One region of the Micromonospora sp. WMMB482 genome, then DNA from elsewhere that is predicted to be linked to it. Evidence: riboswitches for the same ligand, from Rfam matches in the RefSeq annotation. Region 1 holds a riboswitch; each other region holds the start of a gene.
The links. Region 1 has a riboswitch for cobalamin ahead of KSK32_RS23975 (class I SAM-dependent methyltransferase). Riboswitches for the same ligand answer to the same signal wherever they lie in the genome.

Region 1 (7,571 bases):
CGCTGAGCCTGCGCGCGCACTGTCAGACCTCCGGCTGGTCGCTCACTGCGCAGGACGTGTTCAACAACGTGGTGCGCACCTGCGTCGAGGCGATGGCCGCCACGCAGGGGCATACCCAGTCGCTGCACACCAACGCGCTGGACGAGGCGCTCGCGCTGCCGACCGACTTCTCCGCGCGGATCGCCCGCAACACCCAGCTCGTGCTTCAGCAGGAGTCGGGCACCACGCGGGTGATCGACCCGTGGGGCGGCAGCGCCTACGTGGAGCGGCTCACCCACGATCTGGCCGCCCGCGCCTGGCAGCACATCACCGAGGTGGAGGCGGCCGGCGGGATGGCCCGGGCCATCGACGAGGGCATCCCCAAGTTGCGGGTCGAGGAGGCCGCCGCGCGGACCCAGGCGCGCATCGACTCCGGCCGGCAGCCGGTGATCGGAGTCAACAAGTACCGCCCGGACGCGGACGAGCCGATCGACGTGCTCAAGGTCGACAACCGGTCGGTACGCGCACAGCAGGTGGAGAAGCTGCGCCGGCTACGCGCGGAGCGCGACGAGCGGACCTGCGCCGCCGCGCTGGAGACGTTGACCCGGGCGGCCGGCGCCGCGCTCGACGGCACCCGGGGGCCCGGCCTGGACGGCAACCTGCTCGCCCTGGCGGTCGACGCCGCACGGGCGAAAGCCACGGTGGGGGAGATCTCCGACGCGCTGGAGAAGGTGTACGGGCGGCACGCCGCGCAGATCCGTACCATCTCGGGGGTGTACCGGGACGAGGCCGGCTCGGTGTCCGCGATCGAGAGCGTCCGCGCCGCCACCGCCGCGTTCGCCGTCGCCGAGGGCCGCCAACCGCGCATCCTGGTGGCCAAGATGGGGCAGGACGGCCACGACCGCGGCCAGAAGGTCATCGCCACCGCGTTCGCCGACCTCGGCTTCGACGTCGACGTGGGTCCGCTGTTCCAGACCCCGGCCGAGGTGGCCCGGCAGGCGGTCGAGGCCGACGTGCACATCGTCGGCGTGTCCAGCCTTGCCGCCGGTCATCTCACGCTGGTGCCGGCGCTGCGCGACGAGCTGGCGGCGCTGGACCGCGACGACGTCATGATCATCGTAGGGGGTGTGATCCCGCCGCAGGACTTCGACGCGTTGCGCGCGGCCGGCGCGGCGGCCATCTTCCCGCCCGGCACCGTCATCGCCGAGGCCGCCCGGGAGCTGCTCGCCGAGCTGTCCCGGCGGCTCGGCCACCCCGCGTGAGCGCGAGGAGTGAGCCGGTGTTGCGAGCCCCGCAGTCGCGCACCAAGGGAAGTTCGGCGTGAGCGCGAGGAGTGAGCCGGTGTTGCGAGCCCCGCAGTCGCGCACCAAGGGAAGTTCGGCGTGAGCGCGAGGAGTGAGCCGGTGTTGCGAGCCCCGCAGTCGCGCACCAAGGGAAGTTCGGCGTGAGCGCGAGGAGTGAGCCGGTGTTGCGAGCCCCGCAGTCGCGCACGAAGGGAAGTTCGGCGTGAGCGGCGCCGCGATGCGCACCCCGCCGGTGCAGGCGTACGTCGACGGGGTGCGCGCGGGCTCCCGGGCGTGGATCGCCCGGGCCATCACTCTGGTCGAGTCCACCCGGCCCGATCATCGGGCGTCGGCCCAGCGGCTGCTGGCAGCGCTCACCCCGCACGCCGGTGGCGCCCGTCGCGTCGGCATCACCGGGGTGCCCGGAGTCGGCAAGTCCACGTTCGTCGACGCGCTCGGCTGCCGCCTGACCGGCGACGGGCACCGGGTGGCGGTGCTCGCGGTCGACCCGTCGTCCACCCGCACCGGCGGGAGCATCCTCGGCGACAAGACCCGCATGGCCCGCCTCGCCGTCGACCCGGCCGCGTTCGTGCGGCCCTCGCCGACGGCCGGGACGCTCGGCGGCGTCGCGAAGGCCACCCGGGAGGCGATCGTGGTGGTGGAGGCCGCCGGCTACGACGTGGTTCTGGTCGAGACCGTCGGCGTCGGCCAGTCCGAGACCACTGTCGCCGAGATGGTCGACTCGTTCCTGCTGCTCACCCTGGCCCGCACCGGCGACCAACTGCAGGGGATCAAGAAGGGCGTGCTGGAACTCGCCGACGTGATCGCGGTCAACAAGGCCGACGGACCGCACGCGACCGACGCCCGCCGGGCCGCCCGGGAACTGGCCGGCGCGCTTCGCCTGCTGCATCCGGAGGGCGGCTGGCAGACCCCCGTGGTCACGTGCAGCGCCCTTGAGGAGACCGGCCTCGACGAGGTGTGGCAGCAGATCCGCCACCACCAGGACATACTGGCCGCCTCCGGCGAGCTGGCCGAGCGGCGCCGACGACAGCAGCTCGGCTGGGTCTGGGCGACGGTGCGCGCCGAACTGCTCGACCGCCTCCGCGCCCATCCCACCGTGCGGGCCCTCACCCCGCAGGTCGAGCGAGACGTCCTTGCCGGCACGCTCACCCCGGCTCTCGCCGCCGAGCGGTTGCTGGCCGGTTTCGCCGACCCGGCCGTCACACCGGGCACACCACCAGACCCAGCTGCGCCGGGTAGCGGTACTGCCAGTGGCCGGACGGAGTCCGGCTGAGCATCGGCGCGAGCAGGTCCAGCAGTCGCGCGGCCAGTGGCCCGGGCAGCGTCCGCCCGGCCACCCGCGCGGCCAGTTCGGCCTCGTCGGCCCCGGTGACGCCGCGGACCGCGGTCACCGTCCGCACGTCGGCGGTCAGGCCCAGTTCGGCGAGCGTTCCGGCGATGAGCAGGTGCCGTGGCACCGGCCGGGTCACCGGCGCGCCGAGCAGCGCCGTCAGGACCTGCTCGTGCGGCGCGGGGGCGCCGGCCTCGTCGGCACAGAGCAGCAACCGGCCGGCGTGCAGCACCATGGCGCGCAACGCGGCCGGCAGGTCGTGGTGCCGGCGCAGCGTCCCGACGCTCACCACCACGTCGTGGTGCGGGAGTGCCGTGTGCGGCCAGAGCGCGCGTACCGTTTCGACTGTGACGCCGTAGCGCCGGGCGTCGTCCGCCACCCGGGCGAGGCGTCCCGGCGACGGGTCGACGACCGTGACGTGGGCGCCGGCCCGGGCGGCCACCGCCGCGAAATCGTCGGCGGCGATGTCGAGCACGGTCTCACCCGGGCCGATGTAGGAGGCCAGCATTCGTGACACGTCCGGGTCGAGCGGGCCGGTGTACTCCGGCTCGCCGCCGGCCACCGCATGCCAGGCATCGGCGAACCCGTAGCCGGGCGCGGTCGAGAACGTCATCTGCCTGGGATCCTTCCCTCGAGGTCCGGTACGGCTCACCGGCGGTCCGGGGAAAGGTGACGGCAGGGTCGGGTGACTGGTCGCCCGCCTCGCCCTGGCCCTCCCGCGAGGCCGTCGGCGGCGTGCGTGGTCACGCACGCGGTGCAGGCAGGTCTTCGGACTCGCGGGCGTGATCGGACAGTGCCGATCTCCTAGTGGCCGTCGCTTCCCGGGCGCCGAGGGCGTCCAGTGCGTGTGACGGCGGTCGTTCCCACTCACCGCTGCGGGGCAGTTCCGGATTCGCACCGGATTCCCTCTTGCGACGCCCGGACCGTCAAAGCCCGCGCGAACCAGCACCGTGGGCCATCGTAGGGCACCCCGGTGACGGGACCGGCGGGCTGTGGCACGGCCGGGAGGGCTCTGTCACATCCCTCCCGGCCGCGGCGTCCCGCCGGTCAGCCGGCCGTCGCCACCTGTCCCCGCGGTGCGAGGTGCCGGGCGTACGCGCCGGTGGTGAAGAACGCCGGCAGGTCCTCGCCGAGCGCGGTGTCCTCGACGATCCGCGCCGCCTGTCCGGCGCGCTCGCGGTCGGCGTCGCCGCGGCCGGCGGTCAGCGCGGCCAGTTCCTCGGCGAGGACCGACCGGACGAGGTCCTCGGTGACGCAGCCGCCGCCGGCCAACGGGGTGCGGTGGTGCAGCCACTGCCAGACCTGGCAGCGGGCGATCTCGGCGGTCGCCGCGTCCTCCATCAGGTTCCACAGCGCCACCGCGCCGGTGCCGGCGAGCCAGGCGTCGACGTAGCGCAGCGCGACCGCGATGTCGGACTGCAGCCCGGCGGCGGTGACCTGGCCCGGGGTCTTGTCGACGGCGAGCAGGTCGGTGGCGGTGACGTCGACGTCGTCGCGAAGCCGGTCGAGCTGGTTCGGGCGGTCGCCCAGCACCGCGTCGAACTCATCCCGGCACACGTCGACCAGGCCCGGGTGCGCGACCCAGGAGCCGTCGAATCCGTCGCCTGCCTCCCGCCGCTTGTCCGCGCGCACCCGGCGTAGCGCCGTCTCGTTGACCTCGGCGTCGCGGCTGGGGATGACCGCGGCCATCCCGCCGATCGCGTGCGCGCCGCGCCGGTGGCAGGTCGCGACCAGCAGTTCGGTGTACGCGCGCATGAACGGCACCGTCATGGTGACCTCGGAGCGGTCCGGCAGGACGAAGTCCGGCCACTGCCCGAAGTTCTTGATGATGCTGAAGATGTAGTCCCAGCGCCCGGCGTTGAGCCCTGCCGAGTGCTCCCGCAGCTCGTAGAGGATCTCCTCCATCTCGAACGCGGCCGTGATCGTCTCGATCAGCGTGGTGGCCCGGATGGTGCCCTGGGGCAGGTCGAGGTACCGCTGGGCGAAGACGAACACGTCGTTCCACAGCCGCGCCTCGCGGTGGCCCTCCAGCTTCGGCAGGTAGAAGTAGGGGCCGGCGCCGATGTCGAGCTGCCGGCGGGCGCAGTGGAACAGGTACAGGCCGAAGTCGAAGAGGCTGGCGGAGATCGGGCGCCCGTCCACCACGACGCCCTTCTCCACCAGGTGCCAGCCGCGCGGCCGGACCACGATCGTGGCCAGGTCGTCGCCGAGGGCGTACCGCTTGCCGCGCGCGTCGGTGAAGTCGATCCGCCGGTCCAGCGCGTCGATCAGGTTGAGCTGTCCGGAGACGACGTTGTGCCAGGTGGGGGCCGTGGCGTCCTCGAAGTCGGCGAGCCACACCTGCGCCCCCGAGTTGAGCGCGTTGACAGTCATCTTGCGGTCGGTGGGCCCGGTGATCTCGACCCGCCGGTCGAGCAGACCGGGCGCGGGTGGCGCGACCCGCCAGGTGGGATCGGCGCGGATCGCGGCGGTCTCCGGCAGGAAGTCGGGCAGTTGACCGGTCGCGTACCGGTCGCGCCGGGCGCGGCGGGTGTCCAGCAGGGCCACGCGGCGGGCGGCGAACTCGCTGTCCAGCGCCACCAGGAACTCCAGCGCCCCGGGGGTGAGGACCTCGTCGAACCGTTCGGCCACCGGACCGATGATCTGGTGTCTCATGCGAACTGCTCCTCCTCGGTGGAGCCGCGCAGCGCAGTGGTCTCGGCCGCCGGGTTGAGCACGGTGCTGATCAGGTCGAAGTAGCCGGTGCCGACCTCCCGCTGGTGCTTGACCGCTGTGTAACCGGCCGCCTCGGCGGCGAACTCCCGCTCCTGCAACGCGACGTACGCGGACATGCCCTCGGTGGCGTAGCCGCTGGCCAGATCGAACATCGAGTGGTTGAGCGCGTGGAAACCGGCCAGGGTGATGAACTGGAACTTGTATCCCATGTGGCCCAGCTCCCGCTGGAACTTGGCGATCGTCGCGTCGTCGAGGTGCTTGCGCCAGTTGAACGACGGCGAGCAGTTGTAGGACAGCATCTGGTCCGGGTACTCGGCCTTGATCGCCTCGGCGAACCGGCGGGCGACCTCCAGGTCCGGGGTGCTGGTCTCCATCCACAGCAGGTCGGCGTGCGGCGCGTAGGCCAGGCCCCGGGCGATGCACGGCTCGATGCCGTCGCGGACCCGGTAGAAGCCTTCGGCGGTGCGCTCGCCGGTGACGAACGGCTGGTCCCGCTCGTCCACGTCCGTGGTGAGCAGGGTGGCCGCCTGTGCGTCGGTGCGGGCGACGACCACCGTCGGCACGCCGGCCACGTCCGCGGCCAGCCGAGCCGCTTCGAGGGTACGGATGTGCTGGCCGGTCGGGACCAGGACCTTCCCGCCGAGGTGGCCGCACTTCTTCTCGGCGGCGAGCTGGTCCTCCCAGTGCACCCCGGCGGCGCCGGCCGCGATCATCGCGGTCATCAGCTCGTAGGCGTTGAGCGGGCCGCCGAACCCGGCCTCGGCGTCGGCGACGATCGGCGCCAGCCACCGGGTCGCGTCGGTGTCCCCCTCGGCGGTCGTGATCTGCGCGGCGCGCAGCAGCGCGTTGTTGATCCGGCGAACCACCGCCGGGACCGAGTTGGCGGGGTACAGGCTCTGGTCGGGGTAGGTGTGCCCGGCCAGGTTGGCGTCCGCGGCCACCTGCCAGCCGGACAGGTAGATCGCCTTCAGGCCGGCGCGGACCATCTGCACCGCCTGGTTGCCGGTGAGCGCGCCCAGCGCGTGGACGTAGTCCTCGGTGTGCAGCAGCCGCCACAGCCGGTCCGCGCCGTGGCGGGCCAGGGTGTGTTCCTCCTGGATCGCGCCGCGCAGGCGGATCACGTCCTCGGGGCGGTAGCTGCGCCGCACCCCTCGCCAGCGGGGGGCGGTCTCCCACTCGGTACGCAACTGCTCGACGGCGTTCGGCATGACGTGTCCCTTCTGTGGTGGCCGGCGGCGGAGGACGTGAGCCGGGCCGGTGTGGCGCCCACGGTCACACGGGCCCGGTGACCGGGGCGAGAGACGGAATCAGCCAAGTTCTGGGAATTTCCGGCGGTGGTTTGCGAAGTTGCGAACAGATATATTCGCAGCCTGTTAAGCACCGGCGGCACGAGCAGCGGGAGGTGACGGCGATCAGCAAGACGTTCGCCGGCGCCCGGCTGCGCCGGCTACGGGAGGAACGCGGGCTGAGCCAGTCCCACCTGGCGCGGCTGCTGGCCATCTCGCCGAGCTACCTCAACCAGATCGAGCACGACACCCGGCCGCTGACGGTGCCGGTGCTCATGCGCATCACCGAGGTGTTCGGCGTCGACCCGACCGTGTTCGCCCCGCGGGACACCCCACGTCTGGTCGCCGGGTTACGGGAGGCGCTGTCCGGCCGGGTCGGCGTCGCCGACCTCACCGAACTCGCCACCCGGCTGCCCGAGGTCGCCGAGTCGGTCATCGACCTGCACCGCCGCTACCGGCAGGCCGACGAGCAACTCGCCGAGCTGCTCGGCGACCGCGAGACGGCGGGCCGCAGTCCGCACGACCGGGTGACCGAGTTCTTCTACCGGCGGCAGAACTACGTACCGGAACTCGACGAGGCCGCCGAGCGGCTGGCCGGAACGGTCGGGCTGCGCCGGGGCGAGGTCCGCGCCATGCTGCAGGACCGGCTGGCCGACCGGCACGGCGTGCGCGTACGCCACGACGACGCCCTCGCGCTCGGCGACGAGCTGCACCGTTACCGCCCGCAGACCCGCACCCTGCACCTGTCGGCGTCGTTGCGGGCCGGGCAGGAGGCGATGCGGATGGCGGCGCAGATCGCGCTGCTGGAGTACGCCGACGTGATCGACGAGATCGTCGAGCAGGAGCGCTTCGACGACACGCAGACCCAGATCCTCACCCGGGTCGGCCTGGCCAACTACTTCGCCGCCGCGTTGATCCTGCCCTACGAGCGGTTCCTGGCCGCCGCGGAGCAGCGCA
Region 2 (7,571 bases), 550 kb from region 1:
CACCGTACCGCCCGGGCGCGCGTCGACGCCAGAGCGGAGGCCGGCACCCGGTGCGCCGCTGGTCACGCCGCTGCCGGCGGCTCAGGGTGCGGCGATGCCCGGCGGGGCGCCGGCGCCGAAGGACCAGCCCTCCACGCTGCCCGGCGCGGGGTTGTAGCTGGTCGCCCCCGAGGTGCTGTAGGACCAGGAGCCGCCGCTGGGGGCGTGCCAGTACGACCAGTACGCCGTGACCGGCGGGGTGTTGACGCACGGCTCGGTCGCGGCGGTGGGCTTGCCGTTGATCCGGCAGACGAAGGCCAGCCCCCACCGCTTGGTGCCGGTGACGGTGAAGCCGGCGCCCTGCAGCGCGGCCAGCCCGGTGGCCGGATCGCCCGGGGCACAGCCGACCTGGACGCCGCCGCCGAGCGCGGCGAAGTCGACGACCACGGTGACTCCCGAGGTACCGACGCAGGCGGCGGCGTGCGCCGCCCGGGGCGTGGGTTCGACGGCGGTAAGCGCGACGCCCGCCACGACGGCGGCCAGCAGACCGGCCAGCCAGTTGCGGACTGTGGAACGGGGACGGAACACGGGTCCTCCTGTGATCGGGTGAGCGGCGAGAGGGTTCACGGGCAGGCGAGCGCCGGTGCGCCGGGTTCGGCGCCGGCGGCGGACAAGCGGGCGTACCCGGTCCCGGTGAGACCGAGGACGGCCTGGGCGGTGGCCCGGGGTGCGGTGGCCGGGTCGAAGCCGCCGCCGTCGAAGTCGACCGCGCCCCGGTCCGCCGGTGCGGCGGCGCAGCCGAGCTGGAGACCGGCGAGGAACCCCCGGGCGCGCGCCCAGGCCAGCGGCCGATGGCCGTCGCGCAGGGCCTGCGCGGCGAGGCCGGTGCTGTTGGCGTTGGGCGTGCCGGCGACGTTGGTGAAGCCGCCGTCGGCGCCCTGAACGGACACCAGCCAGCGCACCCCTGCGGCGGCGTCGGCCCGACGCCCCGCGGCGCGCAGCGCCTGCGTCGCGAGCGCGGTGGCGTCCACGTCGGACACGCAGACCGGCTGCGCGGGCAGCAGCGGGTAGCCGCCGTCCGGGCATCGGGTGCCGGCCAGCCAGGCGGCCGCCGCAGGAGGCGCACCCAGCGCGGTGCGGTCCAAGGCGAGGACCGCGAAGGACTGGCTGAACGCGTTGCTGTAGTCGCCGTACGCGGACCGGTCGCTGAACCGCCCGGCCGGCGTCTGGAGCGAGCGCAGCCGGGCGATCAGGTCCACCCCGCCGACGTCGCCCGGGTCGCCGCCGCGCACCTGCACGGCGAGCGCGAGCTTGGCTGTCGCACCCGCGTACGCCTCGGAGACACCGTCGCCGAGGTAGCCGTCGCGGACGTCCGGCCGGGTGACCCAGGCCAGCGCGTCGGCGCCGTAGTCGTCGGCGGCGCCCGCAGCGGCGAAGGCGAACACGGCGTCGAGGGTCAGCCCCTGGTCGGGGTAGGCGACACCGTCGAAGACCGCCTCGAAGCGTTCGCCGTCGACGAGTTGCCGGGCGAGCCAGCCGGCGGCGGCCTCGGGGCGGGTGGCTCCGGCGCGCTCGGGTGCGGCGACGGCTGGTGTGGTGAGGGTGAGGGCGGCGAGCGCGCCGCAGAGGAGCGCGAGCAGGCGGTGCCGGCTTCGGCGGACGACCATCGGAAGCGCCTTTCCGGCCCGGCGGTCGTCGAAAGCCCTACCGACGCGGCAACGCCGGGTCGGTAGGGACTCCGACCCGTGGGCCACGACGGGTGGGGAGCGGATGCACGCGTACGACGGGTATTCGGGCTCGCCGCCCAGAGTCCACTGGACGGCCTACCGTTGCGGGCCAGCGCCGGATTTCGACCGGTCTTCCCCCGCACGCACACGCGTTGGTTGAGTTGTCGCGACAGTCTTATGTGGCCGCAGCTCCGATGTCAATGCGCCAGGAGCCGGACACGTGCCGTGACGGACGGCGGAGGCGGCGGTCTCACGTCCCGCCGCCGTCGGCGAGGGTCGTGGACCTGCGATCAGCCGCTGCCCCTGCGGCTCCCGAAGCCCGGCACGCTCTTCGTGGCCGCCGACAGTTACCCGGCGAGCCCTCGAACGAGCCGCCCGTCACCCGAGCGATTGAGCAGGTCACAGCCGGGGTAGTGGCCCTCCTCGCGGAAGATCGATCGGCGGCCGGGCCCGGTCTGCCCGGCGAGAGGGGTACCACCGGTGCGGACCTGGGTGCGCGACGCCGCCGCGCGGTTGCGCAGCGACGGGATGACGGTGGTCGAGCTGACCGCCGCCGCTGTGGTCGCGTGGATCGTGGCGGCGGTGGTGATCCGTCACCCGGACCCGTTCTTCGCGCCGACCGCCGCGCTCGTCGTGCTCGGCGAGTCCCGCGGGCGACGGCTGCGGCAGACCGTCGAGATCCTGCTCGCCGTGGCGGCCGCCGTGCTCGTCGCGGAGCTGCTGGTGTACGCGTTGGGTCCGGGCACCGGGACGGTCCTACTGGTGCTGCTGCTGACCACCACGACGCTCGTGGTGATCGGGGCCCGCCGCGCCCTGGTCGTGCAGGCCACCCTCTCGGCCATGTACCTGGTCGTGGTCTCCGCGCCGAACGGGACGCTGATGCCGTTCCGCTTCGTCGACGCGCTCATCGGCGGCGCCGTCGCGCTTGCCGCCAGCCAGCTGATGGCCGCCCGTGACCCGCTGGCCCCACTGGTGGCCCAGGCCCGGCGCAGCTACACCGACCTGGCCGACCTGCTCGACCGGGTCAACGCGGCGCTGCGGGGCTGCGACGAGGACGCCGCCCGCGCCGCGCTGGACCGGGCGCGGCAGGTGGACGACTGCGTCGCCGAGATGCAGGCCGCCGTGCTCGCCACCGGCGAGACGCTACGGCTCGGACTGCGCCGCCGGCACCTGGGCAAGCTCGCCGAGGTGGAGGCCACGCTGCGGCAGCTCGACTACGCCGCCCGCAACATCCGGGTGCTGGCCCGGGCCGGCGTGACCCTGACCCGCCGGCACACCGCCACGCCGCCGGAACTGGCCGCCGCGATCGGCGCGCTGACCTCCGCCGTACGGTCGGCCGGTGAGGCCATGGCCCACGACCTCACCGGCGCCGACGCCGACCGGCACGCGCAGCGGGCCGACGCGGCGGCCCTGGAGGCGGTACGGCTCGCCGCGGGCCTGCTGCGGACCGATCCGCCGCTGCCGGTCACCATGATCGTCGGGCAGATCCGGGCGACCGCGATCGACCTGCTGCGCGGTGTCGGCCACGACGACGTGACGGTGCTGGACCGGGTGGACGAGGCGCTCGGCCTGAGCCGGGCATGACACCCGGCTGCCGTGGGCGACGTTGCCGGCGCCCGTCGCCGAGGCAGCACGCTACGTCGTGAAGTAGGCGGCGCTCTCCGCGTCGGCCGGGTAGTAGGACTCGATCGCGATCTCGTCGATCGTGATGTCCGTCGGGGTGCCGAATGTGGTGATGGTCGAGAACAGCCGCAGCTCCCGTCCGCCGACGCGAAGGATCATCGGTATCACGACGTCCGTTTCGATCCGCCGGCCCGGCGTGTCCTCCGGTTCGGGCGCCAGCAGCTCTTCGTAGAGTGCGGTGAGCTCAGGGTCGGGAGCAGTGGCGAGCTGGCGTGAGATCCGGCTGCGGAACACCGCGCGCACGTCGGCCAGATTGACGACCATGCGCCCGAACCCGCGCGGGTCCAGTCCCAGCCGTACCAGGTTGACCGGCGGCCGCAGCAGGTCCGGAGCCACCTGCGCGAAGAACGGGTCGACGGCGCGGTTGGTCATCACGATGTTCCACCGGCGATCGAAGACCACCGCCGGGTAGGGCTCGTGGGCGCGGAGCACCCTCCGGACGGCGTCGTGAACGGCTGCCAGTGAGTTGTGGTCGAGCGGCCGCTCGGCGTACCGAGGTGCGAAGCCCCCGGCGAGCAGCAGCCGGTTGCGATCACGCAGCGGCACGTGGAGCTGATCCGCGAGTCGAAGGATCATGTCGGAGCTCGGCTTGGACTTACCGGTCTCGACCAGGCTGACGTGACGAGCCGAGACGTCCGCAGCGATCGCGAGATCCAGTTGGCTGAGTCCCCGGCGCTGCCGCCACTGCCGCAGGAGTTCCCCGACCGTGTGCACGCTCATGGAGCGTACTCATCGTTGACCGAGAAGCCATGAAATCCGAGTTCATCGACAATCGCAGCGGGCACGCGAACACTGCGTCCATGACCACGGCGAACAAGAGCATCGTCCAACGGGCGCTGGCAGGACTGATCGAGACGGGCGACGTCGATGCGCTCGCACCGTTTCTGAGTGATGACTTCGTCCACCACAGGCCGGGTACCACCACATCGACCAAGGTGGAATGGCTCACCGCGGTTCGCGCCGCGCTGGTACCGCTCGCCGGCATGCAGGTCGAGATCCATCAGGTGCTGGCCGACGGCGATCACGTGGTGATGTACTCGCGGCGCTGGCTTCCCGACGCAGGGCCGGAGATCGCGGTCGTCGACATCTGGCGGATCGACGACGGGCTGATCGCCGAGGCGTGGGAGATCATCGAGCCGGTGGCCCAGGTGGACGCCAACCTCGCGTGGTGGAAACCTGCGCAGCACTGACCGTGCGTATGCCACCTGCGATGCCGGATCGCAGCAAGCGGCCGGCAGCCTCAGAGGGATTGAACGATCTGGATCGGGTTGCCGTCGGGGTCGGCGGTCCACGCGATCAGTAACCGGCCGAGCCACACGTGTGGAGGCGCGAGAGCGGGTGCTCCGCCTGCGACCAGGCCCTCGTAAGCCGCTGTGGTGTCTTCGGTCCAGAGGACGACCGCGACGCGCTGGCCTTCGGCGACCGGGTCCAAGCCGTGGTCCTCGCGGGTGGAGGCCACCGAGGCGATCCCGATCTTGTATCCGTCGAGGACGAGATCGATGTGAACCGGTTCGCCGTCGGTCGGTACCCGGAAGGTCTCCCGGAATCCCAGCCGGGTGTAGAAGGCGGCCGCCCGAGTCAGATCGTCGCTGAAGAGAATCACCTGGGGACTGCGGAAGGTCCACATGCGCTCACCCGGCGATCCGGCCGCACGCACTCCGGGTGCTCGGTAGTCCGGCCTCCTTGAAGACGAGGCGGCAGCTCCCGTTCGTCGGATCCCAGAGTTGGTCGTTGGTCACCAGCGCCCGAACCAGCGCGCGTTGCGGTTCGGTGAGCGGCCGGCGCTTCGCGTACGGCTTGGGGAACGCGAACCGCACCAACGCGCCCCAGCCGTCGTCGAAGCCGGCCCAACTGTCCCGGCCAGCCATTCGGCAGGCAGCCGCCGCGATCTCGTCGAAGTCAGCGGCGACGCGGATCGCCGCGGCGACGAGCGCGTACTGGTGCACCCCCGGAGGTGGCGGCAAGGCCAGCGCGGCCAGGATCAGCTCACGGGCGCGCGGGTCGTCCTCGTGAGCCAGCGCGGCCTGCAGGCGGACCGCCGGGTCCGGATCGGTGAGCCGGTCGCGGAGGTCGACGCCGAGTCGGCCGAGGCAGTGCAGCCACTCCGCCTGCGGTTCGATGCCTCGCTCCGACCACTGCAGGACGAGCACCGCCAGTTCCTCCCGCCGGCCCGCGAGGGACCGCATCCGCGCGATCGCCACAAGATTCTCCGCGCGGAACAGCGCCCGGCCCGGCGGTGACGCCGCGAGCAGCGGAAGCACCACCGGGTACGCCTCGGCCACGGCTTCGGCGAGGTCCGGCAGGAGCTCGGTGAAGTAGCGGTCGTCGGCGAGGTCGATCACGCTAACCGCCGCATCGCCGAGGAACTCCAGAAGCGGCTCGACGGTGTCCGGGTGGGCTCGTCCCTCGGCGAGCAGCGCGGTAACGGCCCGAACCGCAGGCGCGGTCGCCGTCTCCGGGAAACCCTGGTGCAGCACCTTGATGTCGAGGTGATACAGCGCAGCCTCCCGGGCGTCGGCGTCACCGGATTCCAGCGCGGCCAGGTGCCCTGGGGTGTCGGTCGCCCGGCCCCACGCGTGCGTGAGCCGGCTCCAGTCAACAGTCATCGCCACGTCCCCCGCGGTTGGCCAGGAGATGGTTCAGGGCCGACCTGAACTCGACGAAGCTCCCCCGGCAAAGCTCACCGCCGTACCGTACCCGTCTTCGGGTGAGCCGCTGCTCAGCGAAGGCATGGCCGGGGCCACGCCGCCGACGTGCCAGGGCATGCCTGCTGTACCGCCGTGTGGGTGCTGCGGTGAGTTCACCGTCCTCAGTGACCGAGGTTCGGCCACTCCGGCAGCGACGCTCACTGACGGGCCCCACCCACCGACCATCGCGCGGCCGATCTCGGATGCCGTGACTCGGCTGCGATGTCACACTGCGGCAGTGGAGCGCTTTCGGTGTGCGGGCTGCGGGAACACGCTGAGCGTCCCGGTCCGGTTGGTGGAACTGCCGGCGCCGCCGCACTGGTCGGTCCTGGACTGCCACCACGTGAACCCGCCGCTCCTCGACCCGGGTGCCTACGCGATCGACGAGGCCGCCTACGGCCGTGATCAGCTCACCGGCACCTTCGTCCTCTCACCCGGTGACGTACGCGGGACACGCTTCGTCCATGACCGTGTCCGCACGGGCTGCTGGTCGATGGTGGGATGGATCCCTGCGTCGCCTGTCGAGGCTGCGGGGCCGTGGTCGCCTCGCGGGCCGACGACTGCGGGATGGCGCAGGAACTGCGCTTCCATCCAGCGATGGTTGTCCGGGAGCGGTGTGAGGATGAACCGGACCGCGTGACCGATCCTTTCGCGCTGATCGCCGATTGGGACCGTCCTGCGCCCGACACCAGACCGCACCGAGGGGTGCCCGAGCCGACCCGTCCTCGACCCGAACTCGTCGCCACCCGCTGGGGAGGCCGAGGCTTGAGGGAAGCTCTCTTCCGAGACGATCCGCCGGCCTGACCCAGCCGCGCGCCATCCGCACTGGGCCGAGGCGGCTCTGACTACCACTACCGAGCCTCAAGCGTCAGCGTCGGTGAGCAGTCGGGCGGCCAGGGCGCGTACCTCGTCCTTGAGTTCGTCCGGTCGGTCGATCGTGAACGACCAGCCGAGCCCGGCGAGCATCTGTGCCGCACCGTCGAGCCGTTCGGCTCGGGCGGTGAGGCGTACTCCGCCGGGAACCTCGGTGAGCGTGCCGACCGAGGGCGGGATCCGTCGCTGCGCCTGCTCCAGGCTGGTGTGCAGCACCACGGAGATGTCGTGCGCGTACGGCACTGCTGCCAGACCGGTGAGGACCTGCGTGGTGGGATCGAAGCCGGCCGGGATGTCGAACCTGCCCGGGGCGGGGCGGGCTGTCCCGATCCGGTCGAGCCGGAACGTCCGTACGGCCCGGCGGTTGTGGTCGTGGCCGGTGACGTACCACCGGCCGGCGTGGAAGACCAGCCCGTACGGGTCGAGCCGGCGCTCGCCGGACTCGCCGCGCCAGGTGGTGTACGTGATGTTCACCGGTTGCTGATGTCGGGCCGCGTCGGCGAGCACCAGCAGCGCCTCGATGCCGGCCGGGGCGGGCTTCCGGACCCGTGCGGTGAAGTCCACTGTCTCCAGCAGCGAATCGATCCGCCGGGCGAGAACGGCCGGCAGCACCCGGCGGATC
Region 3 (7,571 bases), 130 kb from region 1:
GTCGTGGTGGAGGACCTGTGCCACGCGTACGCGGCCCGGCTCGGCGCGGCCGATCCGCAGCCGCCGCTGGGCGTGGACCCCACCGCGCTCGCCGCGCTCCAGGAGGCGGAGCAGGCCGGCAACGGCGTCGGCGCCGCCGCCCGGGCCGCGTACTGGCGGGACCGGCTGCGGCCGGTGGAGCCGTACCAGTTGTTCCCGGCGTCGCCGCCGGCGCCGGACGTCGCGCTCAGCGCCGAGGTGGCCACCCGCTTCGCGTTCCCGCCCGAGGTCACCGCGCGGCTGCGCCCGGCCGCCCGGCGGGCCCGCACCAGCCCGTACGTGCTGCTGCTCGCCGCGTACCTGGTGCTGCTGTCGCGGCGGGCCGGCCGGTCCCGGGTGGTGCTGGGCACCACCACGCTGGGCCGGGAGAGCCCGCTGTCCCGGCAGCTCGTCGGTCAGTTCACCAACAACGTCTACCTGCCGGTCGACGTGGCGGCGGACGCGCCGATGAGCGCCGTTACCGACGCCGCGCACGCGTCGCTGACCGAGGCGGTCGCGCACGCCACCGCGTTCCACCGGCTGGCCCGGGCGGTCCGTCCCGACTTCGCAGATGTCCGCCCCTGGCCGGACAACCACCTGTTCGACGCCTGGTTCCAGTCCGCCGCGTCGGCGTCGCCGGTGCTGCACTGCCCGGAGCTGCTCGTGGAGCCGGTCGACATCACCGCCCGGCCCGCTCCCGGCACACCGCCGCCGGTGGTCGCCGCCGACGTGCCGCCCGAGTGCCTGCCCGTCTGGGTCAAGCGCGGCTCACCGATCGTCGTGGTGGACGACGACCGGGCCGGCGGCGTGGTGATCCGCAACCGGGGCGTCTTCGGCGACGACCTGGTGAGCGGGCTGATCGACGACTACGTCGCGGTGGTCTCGGCGCTCGTCACCGACCCCGCGACCACCCCGGCGCAAGTACGCCTTCCTGACGGTGCGTGCTTCCTCGACCACGCGATCGGGTAGGAGTTCCGACGGACCGATCGGAGAGAGGTACGACGACCATGACGGACACCTCGACGAACCAGCGCACCACGGAGCAGCCCGCGCCGCCGGTGCCACGCTCGGCCGTACGGGCCCGCTGGTCGGTGGCGCTGCTCTTCGTCATCATGGGTCTGGCCATCGGCGGGTGGTCGGCCCGCGTGCCGGAGGTGCGGGACGCGGTGGGCGTCGGCAACACCGGCTGGGGCCTGGCGAACATCGCCACGAACGCCGGGGAGCTGGTCTCCCTGGTCGTGGTGGCGGTGCTGATCAGCCGGATCAACACCCGGCGGCTGGCGCTGGCCGGGGCCGCGCTGATCCTGGTCAACGCCCCCCTGCTGGCCGCGTCCACCACTGTGGTGGCGCTGGTCGGCGGGCTCGCGGTCTGGGGCTTCGCGGCGAACCTGCTGGCCACGCCGATGAACGCCCAGTCGGTGGAGGTGCAGAAGCGGTACGGGCGGCCCATTCTGTCCACCTTCCACGCCGGGTTCAGCATCGGCATGCTGGCCGGCGGCCTGTGCGGCACCGGCGCCGCGGCGATCGGGATGTCCCCGTCGGCGCAGATGGCGGTCACCAGCGTCCTGCTGGGCGCGCTGCTGGTCGGCACGCACCGCTGGCTGCCGGACACGCCCCGGCAGGAGACGAAGGACGGCGAGGACCGGCGACGGCTGCGCGACCGGTTCACCCCGCAGTTGCTGCTGCTCGCGGTGATCGCCTTCCTCGCCTCGTTCATCGAGATGGCCGGCGCACAGTGGAGCGCCCTGTACGCGACCGAGGTCGCAGGCGCCGCAGCGGTGCTGGCCGCTGCGACGTACACCTGCCTGTCGCTGGCCGCCACCGTCGCCCGGCTGTTCGGCGACCGGCTGGCCGGCCGGTTCGGGCGGATCCGCTTCGTCCGGCTGTCCGCGCTCGTGGCCACCGCCGGCGTGGCGCTGCCGGTGGCGTACCCCCATCCGGCCGCGGTGATGGCCGGCTTCGGACTGCTCGGCTTCGGCCTGGCGTGCGTGACGCCGACGGTGCTCGGCTTCGCCGGGGAGCAGCCCGGCCTCACCTCGGGCGAGGGCGTCTCGGTGGTGGCCATGGGGCAGTGGCCGGGCGCGTTGCTGGCGGCACCGGTGATCGGCCTGCTCGCCGGTGCGCTGGACCTGCGCAGCGCGTTCGTGGTGGTGGCCGTGATGGCGGTCGCCGTGGTGGCGTTGATCGGGCGGGTCCGGGCGACGGCGCTGCCCGGCGAGAGCCCGGTCCCGCCCCGGCCGTGACGGCCGGGGCGGGGGCGGCGGTCAGAAGTCGTCGTCGAAGGTGACCGAGCCGGTCACCCCGACCTGGTACGCCGACACCCGGCGCTCGAAGAAGTTGGACAGCTCCTGCACGTCCTGCAACTCCATGAACGCGAACGGGTTGCCGCTGCCGTACATCGGGGCGATGCCGAGCACGGCGAGTCGCCGGTCGGCCACGTGCTGGAGGTACTCGCGCATGTGGGCCAGCGACATCCCGGGTACGCCCTGCCCCAGCAGGTCCTCGGCGAAGCTCACCTCGCACTCCACCGCCTCGGCCAGCATCTCCTTCACCTGCCGCTCCATCTCGTCGTCGAACAGGTCCGGCTCCTCGGCGCGTACGGTCTCCACCACGTCGAACGCGAACGCCATGTGCATCGACTCGTCCCGGAACACCCAGTTGGTGCCGGAGGCCAGCCCGTTGAGCAGGCCCCGGGAGCGCAGGAAGTAGACGTAGGCGAACGCGCCGTAGAAGAACAGGCCCTCGATGCACGCGGCGAAGCAGATCAGGTTGAGCAGGAACGCCCGCCGGTCCGCCCGGGTCCGCAGTTCCCGCAGTTCGAAGATCGAGTCGATCCACCGGAAGCAGAACTCGGCCTTGCGGGCGATCGACGGGATGTTCTCCACCGCGGCGAACGCGGCGAACCGTTCCTTCTCGTCCGGCACGTACGTGTCGAGCAGATTCAGGTAGAACTGGACGTGCACCGCCTCCTCGAACAGCTGCCGGGACAGGTAGAGCCGGCCCTCGGGCGAGTTGACGTGCTGGTAGAGGTTGAGCACCAGGTTGTTGGCCACGATGGTGTCGCCGGTGGCGAAGAACGCCACCAGCCGGGAGACCAGGTGCCGTTCGGCCGGGGACAGCTTCGCCAGGTCGGCGAGGTCGGAGTGCAGGTCCACCTCCTCGACCGTCCAGGTGTTCTTGATCGCGTCCTTGAACCGGTCGAAGAAGCGCGGGTAGCGCATCGGCCGCAGGGTCAGGTCCATGCCGGGGTCGAGCAGCATGTGCCGGGTCGGTGCGGTGGTGGTCACTGGCATGCCTCGCAGCTCTCGGGGTTCTCCAGGGAACAGGCCAGCGCCTCGTCGTCGCTCACGGCGGAGACCACGCCGGAGAGCGGGGCGAGCACCGGGGCGACGGTGGCCTGCTGGATGCGGGTGGCGGGACGGGAACGCAGGTAGTAGGTGGTCTTCAGCCCGGCCTTCCAGGCGTACAGGTACATCGAGGACAGCTTGCCGATGGTCGGCGCGCTCAGGAACAGGTTCAGCGACTGGGACTGGTCGATGAACGGGGCGCGCGCGGCGGCCAGGTCGATCAGCGCCCGCTGCGGCAGCTCCCACGCGGTGCGGAACAGCTCCCGCACCTCGATTGGCAGCTCGGTGATGTCCTGCACCGAGCCCTCGGCCCGCTTGATCCGGTCGCGGACCTGCGGCGTCCACAGCCCACGCGCCTTCAGCTCCCGCACCAGGTACGTGTTGACCTGGAGGAACTCCCCGGACATGGTCTCGCGCTTGAACAGGTTGGACACCTGCGGCTCCACGCACTCGTAGCAGCCGGCGATGGACGCGATGGTGGCGGTCGGCGCGATCGCCACCAGCAGCGAGTTGCGCAGCCCGTGCTCGCCGATGCGCAGCCGCAGCGCCGCCCACCGGTCGACCTGGGTGAGGTCCGCGCCCCACAGGTCCGGGTGCAGGTCACCCTTGGCGGCCCGGGTCTGCGGGTACGCCGGATGCGGGCCGAACTGCTCGGCCAGCCCGGCGGAGGTCTCCAGCGCGGTCAGCAGGATCTCCTCCTGCACGCGGGTGGACAGCTCCTTGGCCTGCGCCGAGTCGAACGGCAGGCGCAGCGTGAAGAAGGCGTCCTGCAACCCCATCAGGCCGAGCCCGACCGGCCGCCAGCGCGGGTTCGACGCCGCCGCCTGCTCGGCCGGGTAGTAGTTGATGTCGATCACCCGGTCGAGGAAGACCACTGCCGTGCGGACCGTCGCGCGCAGCCGCTCCCAGTCCACCCCGTCGGCGGTGACGTGGGCGCCGAGGTTCACCGAGCCGAGGCTGCACACGGCGGTCTCGGCGTCGTCGTTGACCTCCAGGATCTCGGTGCACAGGTTGGACAGGTGGATGACGTTGCCCGGCTCACCGGTCTGGTTGGACAACCGGTTCGACGCGTCCTTGAACGTCATCCAGCCGTTGCCGGTCTGCGCGAGCGTGCGCATCATCCGCCCGTACAGGTCCCGGGCCCGCACCGTGCGGACCGCCTTCTTCTCGGCGGCCCGGTACGCGGAGTCGAACGCCTCGCCGTACAGGTCGGGCAGCTCCGGGGCGTCCGACGGGTCGACCAGCGACCACTCGCCGTCGGCCTCGACCCGGCGCATGAACTCGTCCGGGATCCAGTTGGCCAGGTTGAGGTTGTGCGTACGCCGGGACTCCTCGCCGGTGTTGTCCCGCAGCTCCAGGAACTCCTCCACGTCCGGGTGCCACGGCTCCAGGTAGACGCAGGCCGCACCCTTGCGCCGGCCGCCCTGGTTGACCGCGGCCACCCCGGCGTCGAGCGTCTTGAGGAACGGCACGATGCCGTTGGACCGGCCGTTCGTGCCCCGGATCAGCGCGCCCCGGCCGCGCACCCGCGACCAGGAGATGCCGATGCCGCCGGAGAACTTCGACAGCTTCGCCACCTGGTGGTACCGCTCGTAGATCGAGTCCAGCTCGTCGCGCGGCGAATCGACCAGGAAGCACGACGACATCTGGGTGTGCCGGGTGCCGGAGTTGAACAGCGTGGGGGAGCTGGGCAGGTAGGCCAGGGCGGACATCAGCCGGTAGAAGCCGACCGCCTCGCCCGGGGTGCGGGACAGCCCGCAGGCCACCCGCAGCAGCCAGTACTGCGGCGTCTCCACCACCAGCCGGGACTCCGGGTGCCGCAGCAGGTAGCGGTCCGCCACCGTGCGCAGTCCGAAGTACTCGAACCGCAGGTCGCCGTCCGGGTCCACGGCGTCGTCCAGCTTGCGGGCGTGCCGGGCCACGAACGCCGCCGTCTCGTCGCCGATCAGCCCCAGCCCGTGCGCGTACGCGATCGACTGGCTGAAGCTCGCCACGCCCTGACCGCGGACCTCCTTGTCCACGTACGCGGCCAGCAGCCGCGCCGCCAGCTTCGAGTACTGCGGCTCCTCGCCGATCAGCTCCGCCGCGGTCTGGATCGACAACCGGTCCAGCTCGGCGGTGGTCGCCCCGTCGTAGAGCCCGCTTATCGTCTTGGTGGCCACCCGCAGCGGGTCCACCTCGTCCAGGTCGGCGACCCAGCGCTCCACCGCCCGGACGATCTTGTTGACGTCCACCGGCTCGGTGTCGCCGTCGCGCTTGCGTACCCGCATCGCCGGCCGGCGGACCTCGGACCCGCCGGTGCCGGACGGGGGACTCTCCTGTACGACAGTCATGACCTCTCCTCGCTGTCACCGTCTGGAGACGGCGGGAGACGCCAACGGGCGCGGCGCACGGCCGGCCCGGCTGCTGGCGTCGGTCGTCCCGCGCGACCTCCGACCGCCGTACGCGGAGGCGTACGGCGCGCTGGCAGGTCTTCGGACTCGCGGGCCCGACCGGGGTCGCCGGTCGCCTACCGGCCGTCGCTTCCCAGGCCGGTGGCCCAGTGCTGTTGACGGCTGTCGTTCCCACTCACCGCTGCGGGGCAGTCCCGGACTTCCACCGGGTTCCCTCTTGCCTCGGCCCCGCCCCGAAGGGCTCGGCCGAACCAGCTGCGGCACCACCATATATGGCGGTGAGGGCTCCCGTGCAACACCAGATGTCGTGTCGGCGTGTCGGATTGATCTCACCGTCCACAGTGCCCACCCCGATTCGGGCGCGGCGCGGCGGGCGCGATACTCGGCGGTATGGGGAATACCGGGCGCCGCTGGGCGTGGGTGGCGGTCCTGCTCGTCGGCGTCGGGCTCCACCTGCTGGTGCTGGAGACACTCGCCGGCACCGGGACCGTCACGTTCGTACCGGCGCTGATCGTGCTCGGCGCGTCCGTCGCGCCCGCCACGTTCCTGACCTTCGCCCAGGGGAGGCCGGCGCGCCGCCCGGTCCCCGGCTCCGTCGTCGGCGTCGCCGCGCTGCTCGGCGGCGTGATCGGCGTGGTCGCCGCCGGCTGGCTGGAGTACGGCACACTGCACCGCCTCGGCGTCCTGCCGATGGCGCTCGTCGGGCTGGCCGAGGAGACCGCCAAGCTGATCGTGCCGGCCGGCATCCTGCTGCTGTGGCGGCGGCACCCGTCCCCGGCGCAGGGGCTGGTGATCGGCGTGGCCTCCGGCGCCGGGTTCGCCGCGCTGGAGACCATGGGCTACGCGTTCGCCGCGTTCGTCGGGTCGCAGGGCAGTCTCGGCGCGGTCGAGCAGACGCTGCTGGTACGCGGTCTCACCGCGCCTGCCGCGCACCTGGCCTGGACCGGGCTGACCGCCGCCGCGTTGTTCACGTTCGCCGCCGCCCCCGGCGGCCGGAAGCTGGCGGCGTTCCTGCTCACCTTCGCCGCCGCCGTCACGCTGCACACCTGCTGGGACACGTTCGGCACCCAGCCCGCGTACGTGTTCATCGGCGGCGTGTCGCTGGGCTGGGTGCTGCTGCGCCTGCACCTGGACCGAGAGCGGCCGGCCCTGCCCGGCACGCCGGCGGAGTCGCCGCTGGAGACGGCGTCATGATCATCGCCAGTTCGCCGAGGTGGCGGGGTCGGAGCACCTCTGATGCCGCCACCTCGGCGTGACGGAGTCGATCAGCCGGCGGCCAGCCGCACGCCGAGCGCCACGAAGGCGACCGCGCAGAGCCGGTCGACGCGCCGCGACCAGCGGCTGTCGCCCCACCGGCTGGCGAACCGCCCGGCGCCCACGCCGAGCGCCAGGTCCACGGCGAGCTGCACCGCGACGAACAGCACGCCGAGCAGCACCAGTTGCGCCGCCACCGGGCCCGCCTCGGGCCGGACGAACTGCGGCAGGAACGCCACACTGAACAGGATCATCTTCGGGTTGAGCAGGTTCGTCAGCAGCCCGCGCCGGAACGCCCGACCGGCGCCGCCGTCCGGCCGGTCCGCACGCGCGCCGGGCCGGCCCGTGCCGCGCAGCGCCCGCAGGCCCAGCACGATCAGGTACGCCGCACCGGCCCACCGGATCGCGGTGAACAGCACCGGAGACGCGGCGATGACGGTGGCGAGCCCGGCCACCACGGCGGCGACGTGCACCGCCTCCCCGGCGGCGACCCCGAGCGCGGCCACCGCGCCCGCCCGCGGGCCGTACCGGGTGGCGTTGGCGAGCACGAACATCATGT

Region 2: linked by a shared signal. The riboswitch ahead of KSK32_RS21420 (peptidase) and the one ahead of KSK32_RS23975 (class I SAM-dependent methyltransferase) in region 1 are both predicted to bind cobalamin.
Region 3: linked by a shared signal. The riboswitch ahead of KSK32_RS24525 (ribonucleoside-diphosphate reductase subunit alpha) and the one ahead of KSK32_RS23975 (class I SAM-dependent methyltransferase) in region 1 are both predicted to bind cobalamin.

What each region holds. Positions count from the first base shown of each region.
Region 1 covers NZ_JAHOPD010000020.1:4,841,197-4,848,767, forward strand. The annotation lists gene scpA (methylmalonyl-CoA mutase) at 1-1,241, shown strand, start outside; gene meaB (methylmalonyl Co-A mutase-associated GTPase MeaB) at 1,486-2,556, shown strand; gene KSK32_RS23975 (class I SAM-dependent methyltransferase) at 2,483-3,226, opposite strand; cobalamin riboswitch at 3,355-3,575, opposite strand; gene aceB (malate synthase A) at 3,661-5,268, opposite strand; gene aceA (isocitrate lyase) at 5,265-6,536, opposite strand; gene KSK32_RS23990 (short-chain fatty acyl-CoA regulator family protein) at 6,731-7,571, shown strand, end outside.
Region 2 covers NZ_JAHOPD010000020.1:4,288,160-4,295,730, reverse strand. The annotation lists gene KSK32_RS21425 (hypothetical protein) at 82-567, opposite strand; gene KSK32_RS21420 (peptidase) at 603-1,646, opposite strand; cobalamin riboswitch at 1,744-1,890, opposite strand; gene KSK32_RS21415 (FUSC family protein) at 2,187-3,290, shown strand; gene KSK32_RS21410 (helix-turn-helix domain-containing protein) at 3,342-4,109, opposite strand; gene KSK32_RS21405 (nuclear transport factor 2 family protein) at 4,139-4,579, shown strand; gene KSK32_RS21400 (glyoxalase/bleomycin resistance/extradiol dioxygenase family protein) at 4,630-5,016, opposite strand; gene KSK32_RS21395 (hypothetical protein) at 5,021-5,995, opposite strand; gene KSK32_RS21390 (YafY family protein) at 6,938-7,571, opposite strand, start outside.
Region 3 covers NZ_JAHOPD010000020.1:4,970,073-4,977,643, forward strand. The annotation lists gene KSK32_RS24510 (condensation domain-containing protein) at 1-987, shown strand, start outside; gene KSK32_RS24515 (MFS transporter) at 1,026-2,261, shown strand; gene KSK32_RS24520 (ribonucleotide-diphosphate reductase subunit beta) at 2,283-3,311, opposite strand; gene KSK32_RS24525 (ribonucleoside-diphosphate reductase subunit alpha) at 3,302-5,698, opposite strand; cobalamin riboswitch at 5,813-6,029, opposite strand; gene KSK32_RS24530 (PrsW family intramembrane metalloprotease) at 6,149-6,952, shown strand; gene KSK32_RS24535 (LysE family translocator) at 7,024-7,571, opposite strand, start outside.